2 regions of the Phyllobacterium sp. SB3 genome follow, and region 1 is predicted to be linked to the other one. Evidence: riboswitches for the same ligand, from Rfam matches in the RefSeq annotation. Region 1 holds a riboswitch; the other holds the start of a gene.

What was found. A riboswitch is a leader RNA that binds a small molecule or an ion and turns the genes downstream of it on or off. The one in region 1 is predicted to bind thiamine pyrophosphate.
Region 2: linked by a shared signal. The riboswitch ahead of thiE (thiamine phosphate synthase) and the one ahead of ABKW30_RS10355 (ABC transporter permease) in region 1 are both predicted to bind thiamine pyrophosphate.

What each region holds. Positions count from the first base shown of each region.
Region 1 covers NZ_JBDYKI010000002.1:802,379-810,407, reverse strand. Annotated here, with positions in the region: gene dcm (DNA (cytosine-5-)-methyltransferase) at 1-698, shown strand, start outside; gene ABKW30_RS10365 (very short patch repair endonuclease) at 691-1,146, shown strand; gene ABKW30_RS10360 (type II restriction endonuclease) at 1,147-2,370, shown strand; TPP riboswitch at 2,654-2,756, shown strand; gene ABKW30_RS10355 (ABC transporter permease) at 2,897-3,676, shown strand; gene ABKW30_RS10350 (ABC transporter substrate-binding protein) at 3,673-4,614, shown strand; gene ABKW30_RS10345 (hypothetical protein) at 4,683-4,832, shown strand; gene ABKW30_RS10340 (helix-turn-helix domain-containing protein) at 5,306-5,917, opposite strand; gene ABKW30_RS10335 (NAD(P)-binding domain-containing protein) at 6,069-6,344, shown strand; gene ABKW30_RS10330 (NADPH-dependent F420 reductase) at 6,331-6,930, opposite strand; gene ABKW30_RS10325 (SDR family oxidoreductase) at 7,006-7,740, opposite strand; gene ABKW30_RS10320 (LysR family transcriptional regulator) at 7,933-8,029, shown strand, end outside.
Region 2 covers NZ_JBDYKI010000001.1:1,108,926-1,116,954, forward strand. Annotated here, with positions in the region: gene ABKW30_RS05360 (ABC transporter ATP-binding protein) at 1-775, shown strand, start outside; gene ABKW30_RS05365 (ABC transporter ATP-binding protein) at 772-1,542, shown strand; gene ABKW30_RS05370 (TadE/TadG family type IV pilus assembly protein) at 1,691-2,695, shown strand; TPP riboswitch at 2,746-2,849, shown strand; gene thiE (thiamine phosphate synthase) at 2,912-3,589, shown strand; gene thiD (bifunctional hydroxymethylpyrimidine kinase/phosphomethylpyrimidine kinase) at 3,586-4,386, shown strand; gene ABKW30_RS05385 (DUF2339 domain-containing protein) at 4,328-7,114, opposite strand; partial or broken gene ABKW30_RS05390 (lytic transglycosylase domain-containing protein) at 7,456-7,902, opposite strand.

The DNA.
Region 1 (8,029 bases):
ACGTCAAAAACCTGCAGCGCCATGACAAGGGACGCACCTTTGCGACCATCATAAATGTTTTGGAAAACGAGCTTGGCTACAAGGTCCAGTACCGGGTCATCAGCTCGGAGCCGTGGGTACCGCAGAAGCGTGAGCGGATTTTCATTGTCGGCTTCCGTGATCCGACCACGTTCGATTTCGAAAACCTGAAGATACCGGATGCAAAGTCAGGTCCGAAACTTGGCAGTATCCTGCAGCCGCATGACGAGGTGGATCCGAAGTACACACTTACTCCCCGCCTGTGGGAATATCTGCAGCAGTACAAGGCCAAGCATCAGGCCAAGGGCAACGGTTTCGGTTTCAGCCTGTTCGGCCCTGACGATGTCGCGCGCACTCTTTCGGCGCGATACTACAAGGATGGCTCCGAGGTCCTGATCGACCAGCCGGGCAAGCGCCCCCGCCGCCTGACGCCGCTTGAATGCGCGAGGCTTATGGGATTTGACCGTGGCGAGCGACGTTTCCGCATCAGTGTGTCGGATACGCAGGCCTATCGCCAGTTCGGCAATGCTGTTGTCGTGCCTGTGGTTGAATTCATTGCGCAGGCAATGCAGCCGCATATCGAAACGGCAATCCGGCGTGCCGAGGCATTGCCCGAAGTTGCCTATGATGTTCCCGTCGTAACAAGGCCGGAACGCGTGCCTGCAGCCGTCAATGCCTGACACTGTCACCCCTGAAGTCAGAAGCCGGATGATGGGGGGCATCAGGGGAAAGAACACGCGCCCGGAAATGCTTTTGCGCCAGGGACTGCATGCAGCAGGGTTCCGGTTCAGGCTGCATGACCGCAAGCTGCCGGGCTCCCCGGATCTGGTCTTTCCGCGCTATCGCGCCGTGATCTTTGCCAATGGCTGCTTCTGGCACGGTCACGACTGCCATCTGTTCAAGATTCCATCAACGCGGCCGGAGTTCTGGCTGCCGAAGATCGAAGGCAATCGCAGGAGAGACGGGGTCGCTGCGGTTGCGCTTGCCGGCGCCGGATGGAGGCAGGCAGTCATCTGGGAGTGTGCGCTCAAGGGGAGAACGCGGCGCCCACTTGCAGAAATACTGGAAAGCTGCGCGGCATGGCTCATTTCGGACCTGCCGCATCTTGAAATCAGGGGAATGGAATAGATGCGCCGCGGACAGCTGTCAGACTGCTTTGAGGGGATCGTCGTCAAGCGTCTCAGTGCCGTGGAGACGTCCCCCGCCATATCGCACCAGCATGAATTCAACGGCACGATGGAACTGCGCCGTCTCTTTGGCGATGATGATCGCAGGAATATCCCTGCCCGCTTCATCTGGCTTGGCCATGAACAGGAGGCAATTACGGTCGAGGGCAGCCTCAGCTGGTACGATGCAAGACGCCGGCATCCGACCCGCACCGAATACCGTCTCTATTATTATGAGAACGAAATCACCGGCATGATGCGGCAGGGGGACGTATTCTTCCTCGCCGTTTGCCGCGATAGGTCCGCCATGGTGATCATTACTCCGGCCGAGAGCACCATCCAGAACCAGCTCCTGTGGCTCTTCGATCTGGATGAGCAACCGGAATTCCGGTTTACCTACCAGGAGATCGAGGGGTCGCATGATGCGGAGCTGGATTTCACAGCCCGCTATATCCTGGATGAACTCGGCATCGAGCCTGCGGAACCGGAAGCCAATACGCTTGATACACTGATCGAGAAGTTCGGCCTGGTATTTCCGACAACCCGGGTCTTTTCGGAGCTGGCCCGGTCATCCCTCCCCGAGGTTTCGGCAAAGGACGATCCCGACGCAGCGCTTGTTGCCTGGATCGACAGAGAGGAGCAGCTGTTTCGAAGGCTCGAGCGGCGCATCGTGGCTGAACGGATCAGCAACGGTTTCGGCTCGGCTGATGATGCCGATGTCGACGGCTTCCTCAGCTTTTCGCTCAGCGTCCAGAACCGGCGAAAATCTCGCGCCGGCTCTGCCCTTGAAAACCATCTTGAGGCAATCTTTATTGCGCATGGCATTCGCTATGCCCGTGGTGTCGAGACAGAAAACCGCAACAAGCCGGACTTCCTGTTCCCGGGACAGGTCGAGTATCGCGATCCGGAGTATCCGGCCGAACGCCTGTTCATGCTCGGTTCAAAGTCGACGCTCAAGGATCGCTGGCGGCAGGTATTGTCGGAAGCCGAGCGCATAGACAACAAGCATCTTCTGACACTGGAACCCGGCATATCCGAAAACCAGACCGACGAGATGCAGACCAAGAAGCTGCAACTGGTACTGCCAAGAAAAATCCACACGACCTACAAGCCGTCGCAGCAAAACTGGGTGATCGATGTGTCCATGTTCCTCTCCCTTGTAACCGGGCCTCAAGACAAAACCTGACGTTGCCCATTCAATCTTTGGTTCATATTTACCAGCAAAAGTTCGTCATTCAGACAGATGGTTGCTTACTTCGATCAGCAATACCCGGCCAGGCTGAAACGTCAGGCTTATATTTGAATCAGAGGTTTCCTGTCCGGGCTGTGGCGTTGTCCGGATCTGATTTGAAGTTATTATGAGCACTAGTTGGATAAACTTTTACAACCAAGTGTTTCTGGCTTCACCTGCATCCAGCAGACAATATCCGTCGCGCCATTGACAGGACCTCCAAAACACGACACGTTCGTTCCATTCCGAGGGGAGCATCGTACGATGCTGAGATGGCGTTGAGCTGGACCCTTGAACCTGATCCGGGTCATGCCGGCGTAGGAACGGAAACCGGCGCTATCCGGCCACCCCTTTCTCTTCTTCGCTTTGCCTGGATTTCCTGTGATCATCGTCTGGAGATCGATCTGTGATGTACAAGTTTTTCAATTTCGTCGGCATGTGTCGAATTCGTTCCGCCCCTATCGGTTCCACATAAGCCATCATGCGCGCCTCTCACGCGGGCTCTGCTCTCATTATACTTGTTGTTTCCTGGCAGGTGGGCATCTGGCTGTTTGCGCCTCCCCATTACATTCTTCCCGCGCCGATCGCGGTCGCAACGACTTTCCTGCGCCAGCCCGGCCTTTTGATTGAGAATAGTTTGATCACGTGTACGGAAATTGTGTTGGGTCTGATACTGGGAACGTGTTTTGGCGCAGCCACCGCCTTCGCAATTGCGGCATGGCCGCGCTTCGGTCAGATGGTCTGGCCGATGGTGATCGTGCTGCAAGCCCTTCCCGTCTTTGTGCTGGCGCCGATCCTCGTTCTTTGGCTCGGCTTCGGCATAGCCTCCAAGGTTGCAATGACGACAATCATCATCTTCTTTCCCGTCGCCTCCGCATTTACCGACGGCCTGCATCGCACCAATCGCGACATTTTCGATGCCGTTTCGTTGACCGATGCGACGCACTGGCAGTCTCTGGTTCAAGTACGTATGCCGCTTGCCCTTCCCAGCCTCGTATCCGGTCTTCGGGTCGCAGCACCATTGGCCCCGCTTGGCGCTGTTATCGGCGAATGGGTCGGGGCATCCGCCGGGCTCGGGTTTGTCATGGTTCAGGCCAATGCGCGCATGCAAACCGATATTGTATTTGCAGCAATGGCAGTCCTCGCCCTGCTTACCCTTCTTCTCAGATTTATGGTCGATGCACTGACGAGGGGGCTGACCCCTTGGGCGCATGAGACTTCCCCTAAATCCCCGTCCTTCAGGAGAAACGTCCAGATATGAACCGCTTCGTTCTTGCAAGCTTTATCACTCTCGCCAGTTTGCTGCCAGTGCCAGTGCAGGCCGCTGACAAGCTCACCGTGCTATTGGAATGGTTTGTCAATCCGGACCATGCGCCCATGATCATCGCAAAGGAGCGTGGGTTGTTTGCAGATGCGGGCCTCGACGTCGAGTTTATCCCGCCGGCCGATCCGTCTGCCGTACCGCGGCTGGTCTCAGCCAAGCAGGCTGATATTGGCATTCACTATCAGCCCAGCCTTTATCTCGACCATGAGGCCGGTTTGCCCCTCGTGCGGTTCGGCACACTGGTGGAAACGCCCCTCAACACGGTGACAGTGCTGGCGAATGGTCCTATCAAGAGCCTTGGAGACCTCAAGGGCAAGAAGATCGGCTTTTCCGTCTCTGGCTTCGAAGACGCGATGCTGAGGCGTATGCTCGCGGCGGAAGGGCTTACGAAGGACGATGTGGAATTGATCAATGTCAACTTTTCGCTTTCGCCTTCGCTGATTGGCGGCAAGGTGGATGCGACGCTTGGCGGGTTCCGCAATTTCGAATTAACGCAAATGAAGCTTGCCGGCCATGAAGGACGATCCTTCTTTCCGGAAGAATATGGCGTTCCGCCATATGATGAACTGATCTACGTAACACATCGGGACGCTGCCAAAGACAGCAGGCTACGCCGTTTTCTCGGCGCCGTCGAGCAAGCCTCCATTTTCATGACCAACCACCCGCAGGAGGCCTGGGAGCTGTTTGTGAGAGCCTATCCAAATCTTGATGATGAACTAAACCGGACAGCCTTCTTCGATACGCTGCCGCGTTTTGCCAAGCGCCCTGCAGCTGTCGACCATCTGCGCTATGCACGCTTTGGTGCTTTCATGCAGGAAACCGGCCTGATTAAAACGGCCCCTGCCGTTGAAGATATCACTATTGAAGTCCGTTGAATGAAGAACCGGAATTCAATCGCTTCCAGACAGACTCCAATCGATGTCTATAGTCCGGATTATGGGTCTTGGATCGCTTCACCAAACTGGACATTCTTGCAGAAGCAACGACAGAACATGACCGGCCTTATCTTCAGGATCAGATCGCGTTCGACAATTGGCAGCTGACCCTCAATGGTCGTCAAGACCGGCCGATAGCAAGACCACCAATCGCCTGACAGGCGGTGCAACAGACACCGATGACATTGCATTTGCTGGCCGCATCGGATTGGCCTGTCTGTTTGATAACGGCATCGCGCCTTATGTCAGCTATGCGACATCATTTCAGCCTGCCACTGGAACTGCCTGGAACGGGTGACACCTCAAGCCAACGGAAGGCGAGCAATATGAAGTCGGCATCAAATACGAACCGCCCTGCTTCAATGGCTTTTTTGCTATCTCGGCATTCCATCTGACGCAGCAGAATGTTCTGACCACCGATCTCGGCCATCAATGTGAGAGCTGGGTGATCCTCAGTGCGGAAACTTCAACACCCAGACCAGCGAGGTTCGGGTCCATGGACGAATTTGAGGCCAAGGTTGGGATTATCGATACCTTCGATCTGATTGGCTCATACACCTATCCCGACGCTGAAGTCACCAGGAGCAATGGCCCGTATCTTGGCAAAAACGCCTTCGGATACGCCGCGCCATCATTCATCCAGACTTTGTGGAGGATGCCCTGCTGAACACGTTGCCTGCTTTACATCGTTGCCAAACTTATTTGTCAGGATAGCGCTGGCGATGATGTGAAAAAGATGATCGGCCCTTGGTGTGAACGAGGGTAGGTCGACGAGCCAGCCGAGCGCCGACATCAGGCCGAACAGGTCGTCCCCATTCATATCGGGGCGCGCCGTACCTTCGGCCTGAGCACGAAGCAGTAATCTCGCGCTCGCTGAGTGCACCGCTGCGTATGAAGCATAAAGAGCGGAGTCCGGATTTGTGTGGGCGGCGGCCATCAGGGCGACAACGCCTCTATTGCTTTGGGCGAATACCAGCCATTCGCGAAACCAGGACACGAGCGCCTTGTCAGGTGAATCCGACGTTTCGAGTTCGTCTGCCTTCTGCGTCAATGCGTCCAGACTTGTACACAGCAATGCTTCGAACAAGGCTTCTCGTGTCGGGAAATGACGAAGCAGCGTGGCCAACCCGACACCGGCACGGCGAGCGATATCGCGCATGGACGCATCGATGCCGTGCTCGGTAACGACGTCACGCGCGACCGAAAGTATGTGGCTATAATTTTTTCTCGCGTCGGCGCGCATGGAGTACCTGTTGACAAGTGGATCACCGATCCATATATCTGGACCAGTGATCCGCTAGATACCCCGCATGTCCGCAAATGGCAACAGGGGCACTGCCCTGCCCCACTAAACAAGAATTCATGGGGAACCTGCAAGGAACACGAACACGAACATGAGCAGTATCAGCATTATCGGATCAGGCGGTATGGCGGCAGCGATCGGCGGCCTTGCCGTCAGGGCCGGACACACCGTCGAAGTGATGGCTCGCGACGCCGCCAAGGCACGGGGGCTGGCCGAGCAGATCGGACCCGGCGCATCGACAGGGATATTCGGCGCCGCCCCGACCGGGGACTTACGTTGGATTGTGTCCGATCCAGTCCGATACGTTGTGGACCACGCGGCAGGATCGCATCGAAAATTGCGATCACGATTCATCAGTCGAACTTGACCAAGTCCTTAAAGATCAGGTGACCCCAGGTCTTTCCGCGCGCCTGGACCAGCAGCCCACCTTCCGAAAGCCCGCCAAGTTTGATCGGCGCAAAACCGAGATTATCCGCGAGCGCACCGATCTCCGTTGCTGCGCCGTCATCATCGCTCGCCAGAAACACGACTCTCCTGCCACCATGCGCGGCCGGATCCTGGGCAATGACCGCGGCGACCAAATGGTTGAAGCCCTTAACCAGTCTACTGCCAGTAAAGGCCTGCGCGACGGCCCTGGAAGAAGCCTGTCCCCCCAGTTCCTCTGGGGGTACGCCGTAGGCATTCGTCACGTCGACGATCGTTTTCCCCTGCCACGTGGACAGCGCCTTCGCGACATCCTGATGCGACTCGAAACGGACGGCCAAAAAGATGATGTCGGCCTTGACCGCTTCCGCCAGGTTTTCGGGAATGATCGTGGGTCCGATTGCGGCCGCGACGGATGCAAAGCTTTCCGGGTCGCGCGTGGTTGCAACGGATACTTCGATACCGTTTCGGGCAAACGCCCTGGCCAAGGCTTGGCCGATATTGCCGAAACCGATAATTGCGTAGCTCATATATAATCTCCTTGGGTTTATTACGCCTACGACGCTCCGGACTATCGAATGGAGCGCCCGACCGGGCGTAGTGCGTCAGAGTTGTGCCAGGCCGCCGTCGACGGCGACTTCGCTGGCGGTCATGAAGCTGCTGTCCGACGACGCGAGAAAGGCAGCTACCGCTCCAATCTCCGCGGGTTCCGCCATCCGCCGGAGCGGGGTCATCGCGCCGTACGCCTTCTGGCCCTCCTCGCCAAGCGCTTCCTTTGCGAGTTCGGTGGCCGTCGCCCCGGGCGACAGCACGTTTACCCGGATGCCGGTGCCCTTCAGGTCCTCTGCCCAGGTCCGGGCGAGGTTGCGCACTGCCGCCTTGCTCGCACTGTAGGCGGTGAATGCAGGGGCGCCCGTGGTGCCGGCGCTCGATCCGGTCAGGATGATCGAACCACCTTTGCCCATCAACGGCAGCGCCTTCTGGACCGTGAAGATTGTACCCTTCACATTGGTGTCGAAGGTTTCGTCAATATGCTCGGCGGTAATGTTGCCGAGTGCAAGTGGACTTCCCGCCCCGGCATTGGCGAAGACGATGTCGAGGGTTTCGCGCTCGGCCTTCACCGTCGCGTAGAGCCGGTCGAGGTCGGCTTCATCGGAGACCGAGCCCTTCACCGCCCGGGCGTTGGAACCGAGGTTGGCCACAGCGGCGTCAAGCGCGTCCTGCCGGCGGCCGTAGATGAAGACGAAGGCGCCCTCTTCGATGAAGCGCTTTGCAGCAGCGAGGCCTATACCGGTAGCGCCGCCAGTGATCACGGCGGTCTTTCCATTCAGTCTAGTCATATCATGCATCCTTCTTTGGTAAGGTCAGCGCGCCGACCTGCCTTGTTTACGCCATGGAGGTAAGGTGCCGCATGCGGCGCCAGCAGTGTGGAAACTTGCACAAGCATGGTGCAAAATAACACCACCTGCATTATAGGATCTGTGCCAACTGCACCGCGTTCGGCGCCAGCATTGGAATTTGGCTTGGGAACAATGACAATCGATTGGGATGATGTTCGATATTTTCTCGCGGTGGCACGACACGGTTCTGTCCGCGCGGCCGCGGCCCGGCTCGACGTTAATCACACAA
Region 2 (8,029 bases), on a different contig from region 1:
AGTCGATGCGGTTCGGGGTGTTTCGTTTACACTCGGGCGTGAACGGCTTGGTATCGTCGGCGAGTCCGGCTCCGGTAAATCCCAGACCGGGCGCGCGATTATGGGCCTGACACCGGGGCATGCGACGATCACTGCTGAAACGCTGAATTTTGACGGTATGGACCTTCTCGACATTTCTGCCAAGGAACGGCGGGATTTGCGCGGCAACCGCATTGCCATGATCCTGCAGGACCCGAAATATTCGCTCAACCCTGTGATGAGCATAGGCCGGCAGATTGTCGAAACCTTGCGGACGCACGAAAGGGTAAGCAAGGCCGAGGCGCGTAAACGTGCCCTCAATATGCTGTCGGCAGTACAGATACGCGATCCGGAGCGGGTTTTCGACCTGCACCCGCATGAGGTCTCGGGCGGGATGGGCCAGCGCGCCATGATCGCCATGATGCTGATTACCGGGCCGGAGCTTCTGATTGCGGATGAGCCGACTTCAGCGCTTGATGTGACTGTCCAGCTCGACGTGCTGCGTATTCTTGACAATCTGGTCCGGGATCGAGGCATGGGATTGATCTTCATCTCACACGATCTTCGTCTGGTCTCATCATTCTGTGATCGCGTTATCGTCATGTATGCCGGGCGGATCGTTGAAGAAATCGCCGCGACTGATCTGAAGAATGCCAAGCATCCCTATACGCGCGGTCTCATGAATTGCATGCCGCAGATCGGTAATGATCGGCATCCCTTGCCGGTGCTCGACCGCAAGCCGGAGTGGGCATTATGAACAATTTGCAGCACCCGGCCCTGACTGTCGAAAATCTCGAAGTGAAGTATGATCGCTTTCGGGCATTGCGCGGCGTTAGCCTCGACGTTCAGCAGGGCGAGTCATTCGGTCTGGTGGGCGAATCCGGTTCCGGAAAATCGACTTTGCTGCGGGCAGTAGCGGGGCTTGCACCTGTTACCGGCGGCACGATCGCAGTCAATGGCAAGACGCTTGGCTCATCCAGGACCAAGGCGTTTTATCGCGAAGTCCAGATGGTCTTTCAGGACCCGTATGGCTCATTGCATCCACGTCAGACTGTGGATCGCCTGCTGCTGGAGCCGCTGGTGGTGCATGGCTTTGCCGATATTGAAAAACGTATTCTGCGTGCTCTTGATGAAGTCGGCCTCGGTTCAAGCTTCCGCTTCCGTTACTCGCACCAGCTTTCAGGTGGACAACGCCAGCGCGTCGCCATTGCAAGAGCGCTAATCCTTGAACCGTCCATACTGCTGCTTGACGAGCCGACCTCGGCGCTTGACGCTTCCGTGCAGGCGGAGGTGCTCAACCTTCTCGAACAGATCAGACGGGATCGAAAGCTGACCTTCCTGATGGTCAGCCATGATCTGGCGGTCGTTACCCATATGTGTGACCGGCTGATGGTGATGCAGAATGGTGCAGAGGTCGAGCGTTTGTCAGCGTCGGAACTGGCGCGTCATGCGGTTCATCAGGATTACACACGCAACCTGCTGGTCGCCAGTGAGGGTTTCGTACGTCCCGGCAGCCCATCATAAGGCTTCATAGTTCATTGGATTTTTACCATCGTGGCAAGTTCCGGCGGTCTTTGCGGTCCGAATGCAGAATAGTGAAAATCTGAATGAATTTCCTAAGCCGTAATTTACAAGGCTGAAGCAATGGTCTGCCCAGCGACTGGAGTGGACCATGAAAAAAATAAGAAACTTCCTGAAAGACCGTAGCGGGGCAACAGCCGTAACATTTGGTCTGATGCTTATACCTATTGCCGGAGTGACCGGGCTCGCTGTTGATTACACCCGCGCAAGCAATGATCGCTCTGAACTGCAAAACGCAGCGGACGCAGCTGTTCTCTCTGGTGCCCAGATTTATGATGGTAAAGACCTGAAACCGGTCGACAAGCGCATTCTGGAAAGCCTGCGGGCGAATATCACCGACTACGACAAGCGTGGTATAACCAAAACCGTCACAGAACAGGCTGGCGTACCGCCGCGGATCGTTCTCACACTCGCCAAGTCCATGAACACCACGTTCATGAAAGTGTTGAACCGTGACACCATGAACATTGGTGTGACAGCAGTTGCTTCGAGTGCGCTTACAGCTACTGACGCGACGTTCGTAATCACGAAGGTGAAGGGTATCTATTACAAGAAGATATCCATGATTGCGGTTAGACAAGACGGCTCTGAAGCGGAAGTGGCCTCGATCGAATACACAAATCCCAAACAGATTGATGGTGAAGGCGTCTCGGTTCCGAAAGAAAATGTCGGCGTAACCTTTTCACTCGGTCAGGTCAAAGATCTCTATTTTACGATGATCGTCAAAAAGGGCGGATGCGGTATCGGTTATAAAGTTAGTAGTGGAAAATGCGTAAAAACAAATGATGCCAGTGAAAAGCTAACCGAGATACCCGAGAACCTAAAGTTTGGGGACTATTACAAGCGGCAGAGCGATGCCCGTGCTTTCTTGGTAAAAAGCAACAGAGCAAATGATGCCTGGCGATTGGCATTGGACGGCGCAACCACGACAACACCGGGAGAAGGAACGGCGTTTGAAATGAAGGACCTTCTGGACTGTAGTGGGACGACTAAATATCACGGCTGGGAAGATGGGGGCGGTTCTGATCCTGATTTCGTCTACCAGCTTAAAACCGGCTGTGCCTATGATTATTCGCGTGTTATTCTGACGCAATAAACGAAAATGAGACGGCGCATTGACTTCCACAAAGCGCCGTCTCATCATGACTTCATTCCGAGGGGGGCATCTTACGATGCTGAGATGGCGCTGAGCCAAGACCCTTGAACCTGATCCGGATTATGCCGGCGTAGGAACGGGAATTGAGCAGTCTTCGCGCTGGTTCGTCTTTCTTCGCACATATCCGGGTCTCCAATATTGAATGGAGTTCGCGACGTGCCGAAAGTAGATTACCGCCTTAATGCCATTGTCGATTTCGATGCTATAGGTCCTGACAGGGATTTGGGCCAATTGGCGCTTGCGGCCGCCCGGGGCGGCGCAACAATCATCCAGTACCGCGACAAGAATTCCCCGACTCGGGACATGGTGCAGCGCGCGCGGGAAATACACGCTGCCATCAAGGCGACGGGCGTGCCGCTGCTGGTCAATGACCGTGTTGACGTTGCACTTGCTGCTGGCGTTGAAGGCATTCATGTGGGGCGGGAAGACATGGCGGTTGCCGATGTTCGACGTCTGCTTGGAACAAATGCGATTATAGGACTTACCGTAAAGAACGAGGCGGACGCGCAGGCGGCAATTGACGGCGATATTGACTATGCCTGCATTGGCGGATTGTTTGAAACGCCGACAAAGGAAAACCTGCAACCTATCGGCTTTGAAGGTTTCAAGCTTCTTGCTGCCGTTATCCGCAAGGCGAAACCGCAACTTCCCATAGGTGCGATTGCCGGTATCGGACTTGAACGTACGCCGCTTGCCATCGAGGCGGGCGCTGATGGCGTGGCTGTTATTTCCGCGATCTTCCGGCAGGCCGATCCGCAAGCCGCGGCACAAGCCCTGCGTGAAGCTGTCGATCAGGCATTGAACGTTAGAGAGCCGCAGGCAGTGCAGGCATGACGGCGATAGCGCTGACAATTGCCGGGTCGGACAGCGGCGGTGGAGCAGGCATTCAGGCTGATTTGAAGACGTTTTCGGCGCTTGGCGTTTATGGTGCGAGTGTTCTGACGGCTATCACCGCGCAGAACACCAAGGGCGTTACAGCCATTGAGAACCTTTCGCCAGAAATCATCAGAGCGCAGATGGATGCAGTCCTTTCCGATCTTGACGTGAATGCAATCAAAATCGGCATGGTCTCAACAGTCGCGACCATAGAGACTATTGCCGAGGGGCTCGACCTCTGGCAGCGGCAAGCTGTGTTCGATCCGGTCATGGTTGCGACTGCAGGTGATCCTTTGCTGCAACCGGCCGCGATAGATGCCTTGCGGCAGCTTCTTTTGCCGCGTGCGCTGCTGCTGACGCCCAACTTGCCGGAAGCCGCCCTGCTCACAAATACTCCTATCGCGGAAGATGAAACCCAAATGGCGCGGCAGGCAGAGCAGTTGCTCAAGCTTGGCCCTGCCGCCGTTCTGATAAAGGGCGGTCATGGCAAGGGTCCGATGAGCACGGATCTGCTGCTTGACGGGTCGTCAATAAAGCAATTTTCAACGTTGCGTATCAAGACCCCGAACGATCATGGCACGGGATGTACACTTGCCTCCGCTATTACCGCCGGTCTGGCAAAAGGCATGGCTCTGCACATCGCTGTTTCAGACGCTAAAGATTATCTGACAGAGGCCATGGCTGCCGCCGAAACGCTCAAAGTTGGTCGAGGGCGCGGTCCGGTTCACCATTTTTATCGCTGGTGGGCGGTATAGTGGCGGCTCGCGCAGCGTCTGCGTTAAGGATACGCTGATAGAACAGGCCAACGCCGACCAGAGACAGCCCAAGGCCGATGAAAGACAATGCTCGCAGGATGCCTTCGAGATTCGACATGTCGAGCAGGAATACCTTGGCGATGACGAGGAAGACGACGGGCGCTGAAATCAGACGCAGCAATCTGTTCTGCTGCCAGACACCCAGCCCGAACAGGCCGAAGCCGAAGAGCAGCCAGACCGCCGAATAGGTAAACATTTCCATGGAATCGATGCCCCAATCGAGGACAATACTCGATCCCCAATAGAATACGCGAATGCTCAGGGTGATCCATGTGAACAGCATCAGGCCAGCAGCGACGGCCAATGTCATTGCATAATGTTTTGGCCGGTTAGTTTGCACCATGACAAGCGGCAGACCAAAGAGCCTGATCTGGGGTCCGCCAAATGCGTTGATCGCCAAAAGGGCGGTCAGCAATCCGGGGAGAAGATAACCCAGCAAAAGGCTGTTGAAGATTAGGCCATTGCCTACATGCCCGGAGAAAAGCGGGTTCAGCAAAACGAAATGCTGTGCGGCGATATAGGCAATGCCAAGATAGCCAATGATCATGGATGCGATACGGTAGAGCCAGTCTTGCCCGCCACGGCTAAGCATCATCAATGCCAGCGAAGCCCCAAGCGAAATAATGCTGTAAAGCGATTGCTGGCCGAGTGTATCGGTGTCGCCACCATACCATGATCCGCCATTGAGCCAATGATGCGCAAGAACGTTGACCAGCGCAAAACTTGCCAGAACCCCGAGGGCCTGCGCCAGTCTGTACGCGGTATCGCGAGCTGATCTTGCCAGAATGATCTGTGAGGCAATCATCGCCACCGCAAACGCACCATAATAAAGCAGGAGCTGATTGATGATGGGTGTCGTGGAGAGTGCGTCCGGCCCCACGATAGTCGGATCATAGAATATCTCGCCGATAATAATCACTGCAAAGAACCCGGGTGCGAAGCGCAGAACGGGGGAAAGGCGGGTGAGAGTAATGAGCGCATAAGCGACAGCCAGCAGACTTGCACCAAGCACTACGCCCCATGGTTCGAACCAGACGATCAAGGTGAGAAACGCAAAAGCGAGCGATGCCGCATCGAAAAGCCAGGAAGGATCAACAATTGCTCTTTTGTTGCTCCAGAGCTTGGCCAGCCACGTGGCAGCACCCAGCGTTGCAATGGCAAAACCCGCGGTCAGCAATTTCTCGGTCCACTGCGGCTCGTTGCCAAGTGTAACCAGCATTATCGTTATCATCGCCAGCGGAACAGCCGATCCCAAAACTCCATAGGCAGGCGCGCGGATGCCATCAGGTAACCGTGCGAGAAGGGCGGCAGAGGCAGCGCCGATGATGAAAAGAGCGATTGCTCCAACAATGGCGAACAAGCGATAGGCGTGTTCGTCGTAGAAGGAATAGGGCGCGAAATAGAAGCCATCCTGCCACAGGAAAACCAGATCTTCCTGAAAGAGCGGCAGGATTGCCAGGATCGCCGCCGTGACAATGAACGGCAATGTCCGTTTCACAAACAATGGCGCTAAGGCAGATGCAGCTATGATCAACGCGGTGATTATAAGGAAGCGCGAGAGCGCCAGACTGAACAGCCCATGGGAGATGCAGGCCAAGCCAATGGCCAGTACGCCAAATGCTCCGGCCAATGTTATCGGGTCGAAGTAGAGTTTTTCGAGGCCATCGAACAGCTGATAGAGCTTCAGCTTGATGTGACTGAGCATGGCGAGGATGAGCATGCTGATGACCAGCAAACTCAAAGCTCCGCCGCTTGGTACATCGGTATATGCGGCATAGGCAGTGCCCCAAAGCGAGGCAAGCAGGATCGCAGCGCCGCCAATCCATTGCCAGCTTTTGAGCCGTGCCAAGGCCGTGGCCACGACTGCAACGATGATCAAGTAAAGCACGAAACTATAAGGGGCTGGAGCTTCGGAACTGACGATTGCCGGAGTCAAATAGGAGCCGACGAGGCCAAGTCCTGCGATCCATGGACCATGCCTTACTGCAATAAGCAGCGTCGCTATGCCGACCGCGCCAAGAAGTGTGAAGGCGACGGGTGTACCGATGAAACCGTAAATGCCATGTGCAGCATAAACCACGGCAAACAGCGCGGAAGAACCAGCAGCCGTTAGAACGCCGGGAATGTAATTGGGTGCATTTTGCAAAAGAGCAAAGGGGGCATCCTTGCGCCGCAGATATTCACCGGCAGCAAGCAGCGCCAGACCGAACACCGCACCGATACAGAGCCGGATACCGGGGCCGAGCAGGGCATTCTCGATGGAATACTGGACGACAAAAATGCCACCGAGAAACAATGCTATGCCGCCAATCCATACAGGCCAGTTGCGCCCGATGGAACGCTCGTAATCACTATAGGTCTTTTTTGGCGGCGCTGTGTTTGCCGCTATTGCCGGGTCAATCTTGCGCTGCGTTTGCGGAGCGGCGTGGCGCGCTTGCAGTGTAGGGACTGGCTCGGCATCGGGAACAACTTTTGGAGCTATTGCCGGTCGAGAGGCGGCAGGCGCTTTTTGGGGTGGGACGTCAGCGCTGACCTCAGCGGGCTCGACTGCAGAAACCTTGGCCGACAATAGTTTCTCAAGCTGCTCGATACGGCGCTGGAGCATTTTGCTCTGTTGTCTGGACAGGCCGGCAAGTATGAGCGCTAGGATTGAAATAATGACAGACATGCAAAACACCCCCGAAAGGATGCACAAGGCCATGAAATATATAAAGTTTCAACTAGCAGACATGCTGCATGCACAGATGCTTGATACGGCTGAAGCCGATATTAGAGCGGTGCGGCGGCGCTCACCGATGAAGAAGTATCGGTACCTTTAACCGTGGACCCAGCCGGTATCGCGGTTGCCAATTCCGGACGTTGCATAGGTAGCGGTATTGCAGCGGGGAACACGACAGCAGTTTCATCGGAATAGGCAAGCTGCGTGGGCAGGGCGGCTGGTGTCTCAACCGGCGCCATTGCGGTCATCGTGGCAGGGGCGGGTTCAGCAACAGGCGTGGCTGAAGGCTTGAGGCCTGTTTCTTCAAGCAGGCCCTTTTTCTTGGCCTGATAATAATAGCCGCGAGCGTAAAGCCGCACAGCTTGGTCGGGGTTGCTGTCGGCCACTTTGTAAGCGCCGGCAAGATACTTCACGCCATATTTCAGGTTGGTTTCCGCATCCAGCAGGTCTTGCGCGGTTCCGGTATGTCCCATGCCGCGTGCGGTCGCTGGCAACATCTGCATCAGACCCCAATAGGGACCGTTGCGAGCCTGTGGATTACCACGGCTTTCACGATGCACAACGCGGCGAACCAGAGATTCAGGGACTTCGTAGGCAACGGAATATTTGGAGATCAGACCATCAAGCGCAGTGCCGGTGGCTTTGAATTCCGGCGCGGCTTTTGTAGTTGTCGCGACGGCGACTTCTGACTTACCACTTGTCACGGCGTCCGGTGAGGCAGTGGCTTCGGCAGCGGCAATCCGCGGAGATTGTTCAGGAATTGGCAGTGACGCAGCTTCGGGAAGCTTGGGATCGGTCGTGGTGCAAGCGCCCAAAATCAGGGCGAAGCCCAGGCAGGCAAAGGTCCGAAGCGATCGTGTATCA